Regions from separate parts of the Streptomyces sp. BPTC-684 genome, predicted to be linked through region 2. Evidence: riboswitches for the same ligand, from Rfam matches in the RefSeq annotation. Region 2 holds a riboswitch; the other holds the start of a gene.

Region 1 (4,409 bases), 4.4 Mb from region 2:
GCGAAGTGCGCCATGTCGACCCACAGCAGGGCCCCGACCTCGTCCGCGATGCGGCGGAACTCGGCGAAGTCCAGCTGGCGCGGGTACGCGGACCAGCCCGCGATGATCACCTTGGGGCGGTGTTCCTTGGCCAGCCGCTCGACCTCGGCCATGTCGACCAGACCGGCGTCGTCGACGTGGTACGGGACCACGTCGAACTGCTTGCCGGAGAAGTTCAGCCGCATGCCGTGGGTGAGGTGGCCGCCGTGCGCCAGGTCCAGGCCGAGGATCGTGTCGCCGGGCTGGGCGATCGCGAACAGGGCGGCCTGGTTGGCGGAGGCGCCGGAGTGCGGCTGGACGTTGGCGTACTCCGCACCGAACAGGTCCTTGACCCTGTCGATCGCGATCTGCTCGGTCACGTCCACGTGCTCGCAGCCGCCGTAGTAGCGGCGGCCCGGGTAGCCCTCGGCGTACTTGTTGGTGAGGACCGTGCCCTGGGCCTCCATGACCGCCACCGGAGCGAAGTTCTCCGAGGCGATCATCTCGAGGGTGGACTGCTGGCGGACGAGCTCGGCGTCGACGGCGGCGGCGACGTCCGGGTCCAGCTCATGGAGGGACTGGTTCAGAAGCGACATCAGAAGTTCCCTGGAGTGGTAGGTCAGCCGGCGGAGAAGGCGGTGTACTCGTCGGCGGAGAGCAGGTCGCCCGGCTCCTCCGCGACGCGCACCTTGAACAGCCAGCCGCCCTCGAACGGGGCGGAGTTCACCAGCGACGGGTCGTCCACGACGTCCTGGTTGGCCTCGACGACCTCGCCCGTCACCGGGGCGTAGAGGTCGCTGACCGACTTGGTCGACTCCAGCTCGCCGCAGGTCTCGCCCGCGGTCACCGTGTCGCCGACCGACGGCAGGTCGGCGTAGACGACGTCACCGAGCGCGTTGGCCGCGAACTCCGTGATGCCGACCGTCGCCACACCGTCCTCGGTGGCCGACAGCCACTCGTGCTCCTTGCTGTAACGCAGCTGCTGGGGGTTGCTCATGACCTGAATTCTCCTGTACGAGGGGGAGTGGTGGTGAACAAGAAAGTCATGCGGTGCGTGTGCGAGGGGTCACTTCTGGCGCTTGTAGAACGGCAGCGCCACAACCTCGTACGGCTCATGCGTACCGCGAATGTCGACGCCGACACCGGAGGTGCCCGGTTCGGCGTGCGCGGCGTCCACGTACGCGATGGCGATCGGCTTGCCCAGGGTCGGCGACGGGGCGCCCGAGGTGACCTCGCCGACGGCCTCGCCGCCAGCGACCACGGAGAATCCGGCGCGCGGCACCCGGCGGCCCTCGGCGATCAGGCCGACCAGCTTGCGCGGGGCCTGGGCGGCGGCGCGCTCGGCGGCGGCCTCCAGGGCCTTGCGGCCCACGAAGTCGCCCTCCTTCTCGAACTTCACGACCCGGCCGAGCCCCGCGTCGAACGGGGTGAGCGCGGTGGTCAGCTCGTGCCCGTACAGCGGCATGCCCGCCTCCAGGCGCAGCGTGTCGCGGCAGGACAGACCGCACGGCACCAGGCCCGCGTCCTTGCCCGCGTCGGTGAGCGCCAGCCACAGCCGCTCGGCGTCGGCCGGGGCCACGAAGAGCTCGAAGCCGTCCTCGCCGGTGTAGCCCGTACGGGCGATCAGCGCCGGGACGCCGGCCACGGTGCCGGGCAGGCCCGCGTAGTACTTCAGGCCGTCCAGGTCGGCGTCGGTGAGCGACTTCAGGATGCCGGGGGACTCGGGGCCCTGGACGGCGAGCAGCGCGTACGCGTCGCGGTCGTCACGGACCTCGGCGTCGAAGGCGGCCGCGCGCTCGGTGATCGCGTCGAGGACGACCTGGGCGTTGCCGGCGTTGGCGACGACCATGTACTCGTCCTCGCCGAGGCGGTAGACGATCAGGTCGTCGACGATGCCGCCGTCCTCCTGGCAGATCATCGTGTAGCGGGCGCGGCCCACGCCGATGGTGCTCATGTTGCCGACCAGCGCGTAGTCCAGCGCCTGCACGGCCTGCGGGCCGGTGACGGTGATCTCGCCCATGTGGGAGAGGTCGAAGAGACCGGCCCTGGTGCGGACGGCGTTGTGCTCGTCGCGCTCGCTGCCGTACCGCAGCGGCATGTCCCAGCCGGCGAAGTCGGTCATGGTCGCGCCCAGCGAACGGTGCAGTGCGTCAAGGGCGGTGAGGCGGGGATTGCTCATGAGGGTGTGACTCCCAGGGCATGACGGCGAGGACGATCCTCCCCATCTGTCATCGGAACCTGAGAGGTTCGCCGGGAGACCCGGCTTGCACCTTGGGTGGGACCGCGCCGTCCGAGGACGTGCGGCCCGCTTTTCAGATCTGCCTCATCCACGCGGTACGGGGCCTGAGAGATTCAAGGGAGGGACTTGCTCCTTCGGCGCCCCGCGATCCTCCCGGCCTTCTGGGGCCTTGGGGGAACTGCCGGGGACTCTCCCGCGTGGATTCAAGCGGCCGGTATGCAGTTTGGCGGGCACATCATTGCACGCCTCCCGCGGGCATCACATACCCGAGTCTCATTACCATCCTTTTACGCGCATGGGGAAAGGGTCGTACGACCCGGCAGGGGGAGCACCGATGACGGTTCACACGACGGAGGCGGCGCACGCGGACGCCCCGGTTCCGGTGGTACGGGACCTGCGCGGCCGGGGCGGTCGCTCACCGCACACGCTCCGGTTCGCCGAGGGGGACGTGGTGGTGGTCTCCGGCCTGCCCGGCAGCGGCAAGACGACCCTGCTGCGCCGGGCCGTCACCGGCGCCGGCATCGACTCGCAGGACACCCGCCGTGCCTGGGAGGCCCGGATGGGCGGGGTGCCGTACGCGCTGTACCGGCCGGTAGTACGGGTCGCCCACTTCCTGCGGATGCACCGGGCGCTGCGGTCGGGCGGGGGTCTGGCCGTCCACGACTGCGGCACCCACGCGTGGGTGCGCTGGTCGCTGGCGAAGGCCGCGGCGCGGGAAGGCCGCGCGCTGCACCTGGTGCTCCTCGACGTCACCCCGGAGACGGCCCTGGCGGGCCAGCTGGCCCGCGGCCGCAAGGTCTCCGCGTACGCCTTCGCCCGCCACTCCAGGGCGGTGCCCCGCCTGATCGCCGCGGTGGCGGAGGGCCGCCTGCCGAGGGGCGTGGCATCGGCGGTCCTGCTGGACAGGACGGCTGCGGAAACGCTGGCCCGGATCGCTTTCGGGGAGACCCCGGCCCGCCGCTAAGGTTTCAGGTGCCGGGACCCGCACCCCTCACTCTTTTAGGGGCGCGGGGCTGTGACATTTGCGGCTCCGCCGCGCGGGCGCGACCGGCCGTACCCGCTAGGGGCGCGGGGAACTGCGCGACCAGCCACAATCGGCCCGCAGACGAAGGACGGCAGATGGACCTGCTCCAACCACACGGCGGCGGCTGGCCCGGCAACGAGCTGGAAGAGGCCTTGGCGGCGGCCCTGGGCAACCCCACGGCGGGCCCCCGCCTGATAGAGGTCCTGGGACGGAACCCGGTCTGGATCCCCCTCCCCAACGGCGGCAGCCGGGACAGCGCCGACCTCGACCTCCCCACGATGGAGATCGCCGGCTCCCCCTACGTCCCCGTCTACAGCTCCGAGCAGCAGTTCCTCCAGTGCGTCGGCCCGCACATGTCGTTCGCCGTCGCCCCCGCCGTCGAGTTCGCCCGCGGCCTGCCCCCGCAGCTGGGCATCGCGCTGAACCCGGAGGGCGCGGTCGGCGTACCGCTGCCGCCGCCCGCCGTGGCCGAGCTGTGCCGCACCGGGCGCACCGCCCTCGACGGGCCCGCCTCCGGCGCCCGGGTGCGGCTCTTCGAGCCCGACTGGCAGGAGGACCCGGTCGACTTCCTGGCCGCCGCGGCCGAGGAGTTCGACGCCACCGGCGTGGTGCGCACCGCCCGCCGCGCGCTCGCCTCGATCGAGGGCGACTCCCCGACGCTCTTCATCGGCGTGGAGTTCTCCACCTGGGACGGGGCCGGGCGCAACGCCCCCATGGAGGCCCTGGGCCGGGCGCTGGGCCGGGTCCCGGTCGGCTGGCCGGTGAACCTGGTGCTGCTCGACGTGGCCCAGGACCCGGTGGGCGACTGGATGCGCGAGCGAGTGCGCCCCTTCTACACGCGGGCCACCCCCTAGCTACTCCCGCATAAGCTGGTTTCATAATCCGTAGACCCCCACGGCCGCACGCCTGTGCACCGGCGGCGCGGGGGAACGAAGAGGGGCGGGACCCAGGGTGAGTGCGTCAGGCACCGCGGCGGCCGGGCAGGTCGAGCACATGCTGCGCCAGGTGGCCCCCGGACGCTACGACGCGTACGAGGCGCTGCTGCACGCCCTCGCCGACCCCTCGTCCGGCCGGCTGTGGATGCTGCTCTGGCACGGCCGGCCCGGCGCCCCCGACGCGCAGTACGGG
Region 2 (4,409 bases):
GTCGAAGCCGAGCCTGCGCGGAAAACCCGTGATCGTGGGCGGCCTCGGACCGCGCGGTGTGGTGGCCACCGCGTCGTACGAGGCACGGCGCTTCGGCGCGCGGTCCGCGATGCCGATGGCGCAGGCGAGACGGCTGTGCCCCAACGGCGCGTATCTGGTGCCGCGCTTCGGCTTCTACCGCTCGATCAGCGAGCAGGTGATGGAGTTGCTGGGGCGGCTGTCGCCCCTGGTGGAGCCGCTGAGCCTCGACGAGGCGTTCGTGGACCTGGAGGCCGGGGGAGTCGCGTGGGACGCTCAGTCGGCCCGTGAGGCCGGTCAGCGGCTGCGTGCGGACATCCGGGCGGTGACGGGTCTGACGGGCTCGGTGGGGCTCGCCGGGTCCAAGATGCTGGCGAAGATCGCCTCGGAGGAGGCCAAGCCCGACGGTCTCAGGCTCATAGAGCCGGGCACCGAGCGGGATCTGCTCGCCCCGATGCCGGTCAGGACGCTGCCGGGCGTGGGGCCCGCGACCGGGGAGCATCTGCGCAGGGCCGGGATGACCACGGTCGCGGATCTGGCCGAAGCGGGCGAGGACGAGCTCGTACGGCTGCTGGGCAAGGCGCACGGGGCGTCGCTGCACCGGATGGCGCTCGGGCTCGACGACCGGCCGGTGGTGGCCGAGCGGGACACCAAATCGGTGTCGGTCGAGGACACCTTCGACGTGGATCTGCACGACCGGGTGCGGGTGATGAACGAGGTGGGGCGGCTCGCCGACCGGTGTGTGCAGCGCCTGCGCGCGTCCGGCCACTCGGGCCGCACCATCGTCCTCAAGGTCCGCAGGTACGACTTCTCGACGCTGACCCGGTCGGAGACGCTCAGGGGGCCCACGGACGACCCCGCGGTGGTGCGCGAGGCGGCCGGGCGTCTGCTCGACTCCGTGGACACGACGGGCGGCGTGCGCCTGCTCGGCGTCGGCGTCAGCGGCCTCGCGGACTTCACGCAGGAGGACCTCTTCGCCCAGGCGGCCGGTGAGCGGGAGGCGGTCGAGGAGCCGGCCGCCGAGGACGAGGCGGAGCCGGCCGCCCCCGAGCAGGCGGAGGCGGCCGACCCGGCCGAGCGGCACTGGCCGGCCGGGCACGACGTGCGCCACCGCGAGTTCGGCCCCGGCTGGGTGCAGGGCAGCGGGGTGGGGCGGGTCACCGTCCGGTTCGAGACGCCCACGTCGACGGCGCCCGGCCGGGTGCGGACGTTCCGGGTGGACGACCCGGACCTGGAGCCGTCCGATCCGCTGCCGCTGGTGGCCGGGCCCGGGGAGACGGAGGCGGGTGACGCGGAGGGTCAGGCCTCGTCGTCCTCCTCGCCCGCGAGCCGTCCGAAGTCCCGGTCGGGGCCGGGCAGCGGATCGGGGGCGGCGATGTCGAGACCGTAGTGGTGGTAGAGCTGCAGCTCCTGTTCGGGGGAGAGGTGGCGGCCGACGCCGAAGTCGGGAGCGTCCTTGATCAGCGCCCGGTCGTAGGGGATGTGCAGCGCCTCGTCGACGAGGGTGCTGGGCTCCAGCGGGACGAAGGCGTCCCGGCTGAACAGGCCGGTGCGTACGGCGGCCCACTCGGGCACTCCGGTGGCGTCGTCGAGGTAGACCTCGTCCACCGTGCCGATCTTGTTGCCGTTGCGGTCGAACGCCTTGCGGCCGATCAGGCTGCGCGGATCGATATCGGTCTGCACGGTCCCTCCAACTGGTCGCAACTGCTCGTAAGCACTACGAAAGTGCACATCGCGGGCGTCGGCCACTCGAAGGATCAGGGCCGGAACGCGCTGGTACCCTGGCGGTGGCTGCTGACCCCGCGCGGGAGAGTCCTCCGGAGAGAAGTCCGGAGGCGCCGAAGGAGCAAATCCTCCCCGGAATCTCTCAGGCCCACGTACCGCGCGGACGAGGTCACTCTGGAAAGCAGGACAGGGGGGCGTGCGGGCATGTGCCTGTGCGCGCACCCTTTCCTCACCGACGGTGAAAGCCGGGACGCCCCCACGCGCCCCGGTGAAGCTCTCAGGTTGAGATGACAGAGGGGGAGGCCGTCCGGGCACCCGCGCCGTGGTGCCCCTCGCAGGTCGTGCTGACCAGGAGGCCTCCGTAATGACCGCCAACCGCATGCCGCTCACCGAGCTCGAGCGTGGCATCCCCTTCGAGCAGCGTCACATCGGGCCCGACGCCGAGGCCCAGGCGAAGATGCTCGCGCAGGTCGGCTACGGCTCGCTCGACGAGCTCACCGCCGCTGCGGTGCCGGACGTGATCAAGAGCGCCGAGGCGCTGGGTCTGCCCGGCGCCCGCACCGAGGCCGAGGTCCTGGCCGAGCTGCGCTCCCTCGCCGACCGCAACAAGGTCCTGGCCCCGATGATCGGCCTGGGCTACTACGGCACGTTCACCCCGCCGGTGATCCTGCGCAACGTCATGGAGAACCCGGCCTGGTACACGGCGTACACGCCGTACCAGCCGGAGATCTCGCAGGGCCGCCTGGAGGCGCTCCTCAACTTCCAGACCGTCGTCGCCGACCTCACCGGGCTGCCGACCTCCGGCGCCTCCCTGCTCGACGAGGGCACCGCCGCCGCCGAGGCGCTGGCGCTCTCCCGCCGCGTCGGCAAGGTCAAGGGCGGGGTCTTCCTCGTCGACGCCGACACGCTGCCGCAGACCGTCGCCGTCATAGAGACGCGCGCCGAGCCGACCGGTGTCGAGGTCGTCGTCGCCGACCTGAGCCACGGCATCCCGGCCGAGGTCGCCGAGCGCGGTGTCTTCGGTGTGCTGCTCCAGTACCCGGGCGCCTCCGGCCAGGTCCGCGACCTCAAGCCCGTCATCGACGAGGCCCACGAGCTGGGCGCGATCGTCACCGTCGCCGCCGACCTGCTCGCCCTGACCCTGCTGACCTCACCCGGCGAGCTCGGCGCGGACATCGCGGTGGGCACCACCCAGCGCTTCGGCGTCCCGATGGGCTTCGGCGGCCCGCACGCCGGCTACATGGCGGTCCAGGAGAAGTTCGCCCGCAGCCTGCCCGGCCGCCTGGTCGGCGTCTCCGTGGACGCGGACGGCAACAGGGCGTACCGCCTGGCCCTGCAGACCCGTGAGCAGCACATCCGCCGCGAGAAGGCCACCAGCAACATCTGTACGGCGCAGGTCCTGCTCGCCGTCATGGCGGGCATGTACGCGGTCTACCACGGCCCGGAGGGCCTGCGGCAGATCGCCCGCCGCACCCACCGGTACGCGGTGATCCTCGCCGAGGGGCTGCGCGCCGCCGGTGTGGAGGTCGTGCACGGCGCGTACTTCGACACGCTGACCGTCAAGGTCCCCGGCAAGGCCGCCGAGGCCGTCGCCGCCGCCCGTGACGGCGGGGTCAACCTGCACCTGGTCGACGCCGACACCGTCTCGATCGCCTGCGACGAGACCACCGACCGCGACCGCCTCGCCGCCGTCTGGGCCGCCTTCGGCGCCGAGGGCGACGTCGAGGCGCTGGACGCCGCGGCCGCGGACACGCTGCCGGGCGCGCTGCTGCGCACCGACGACGTGCTGACCCACCCGGTCTTCCACCAGCACCGCTCCGAGACCGCGATGCTGCGCTACCTGCGCAAGCTCGCCGACCGCGACTACGCGCTTGACCGCGGCATGATCCCGCTCGGCTCCTGCACCATGAAGCTGAACGCGACCACCGAGATGGAGCCGGTCACCTGGCCCGAGTTCGGCCAGATGCACCCCTTCGCGCCGGTCGAGCAGGCCGGGGGCTACCTCACGCTCATCCGCGAGCTGGAGGAGCGCCTCGCCGAGGTCACCGGGTACGACGCGGTGTCGATCCAGCCCAACGCCGGTTCGCAGGGCGAGCTCGCGGGTCTGCTCGCGGTGCGCGCCTACCACCGGGCCAACGGCGACGAGCAGCGCACGGTCTGCCTCATCCCGTCCTCCGCGCACGGCACCAACGCCGCCAGCGCAGTGATGGCCGGCATGAAGGTCGTCGTGGTGAAGACCGCCGACGACGGCGAGGTCGACATCGCCGACCTGCGCGCCAAGATCGAGCAGTACCGCGACGAGCTCTCGGTGCTGATGATCACCTACCCGTCCACGCACGGTGTGTTCGAGGAGCACGTCGCGGACATCTGCGGCGAGGTGCACGACGCGGGCGGCCAGGTCTACGTCGACGGCGCCAACCTCAACGCCCTGGTGGGCCTGGCCAAGCCGGGCAAGTTCGGCGGCGACGTCTCGCACCTCAACCTGCACAAGACGTTCTGCATCCCGCACGGCGGCGGCGGCCCCGGCGTCGGCCCGGTCGGTGTGCGCGCGCACCTCGCGCCGTACCTGCCGAACCACCCGCTCCAGCCGTCGGCCGGTCCGGAGACGGGCGTCGGCCCGATCTCGGCCGCCCCGTGGGGCTCGGCGGGCATCCTGCCGATCTCGT

The links. Region 2 has a riboswitch for glycine ahead of gcvP (aminomethyl-transferring glycine dehydrogenase). Riboswitches for the same ligand answer to the same signal wherever they lie in the genome.
Region 1: another riboswitch for glycine. It lies ahead of gcvT (glycine cleavage system aminomethyltransferase GcvT); the one in region 2 lies ahead of gcvP (aminomethyl-transferring glycine dehydrogenase).

The regions. Positions count from the first base shown of each region.
Region 1 is NZ_CP124863.1:1,270,768-1,275,176, reverse strand. Features, by position in the region: gene glyA (serine hydroxymethyltransferase) at 1-614, opposite strand, end outside; gene gcvH (glycine cleavage system protein GcvH) at 638-1,015, opposite strand; gene gcvT (glycine cleavage system aminomethyltransferase GcvT) at 1,085-2,197, opposite strand; glycine riboswitch at 2,341-2,463, opposite strand; gene QIY60_RS05620 (AAA family ATPase) at 2,592-3,221, shown strand; gene QIY60_RS05615 (enhanced serine sensitivity protein SseB) at 3,377-4,135, shown strand; gene QIY60_RS05610 (enhanced serine sensitivity protein SseB C-terminal domain-containing protein) at 4,233-4,409, shown strand, end outside.
Region 2 is NZ_CP124863.1:5,656,147-5,660,555, forward strand. Features, by position in the region: gene QIY60_RS25135 (DNA polymerase IV) at 1-1,408, shown strand, start outside; gene QIY60_RS25140 (PRC-barrel domain-containing protein) at 1,318-1,701, opposite strand; glycine riboswitch at 1,814-1,911, shown strand; gene gcvP (aminomethyl-transferring glycine dehydrogenase) at 2,108-4,409, shown strand, end outside.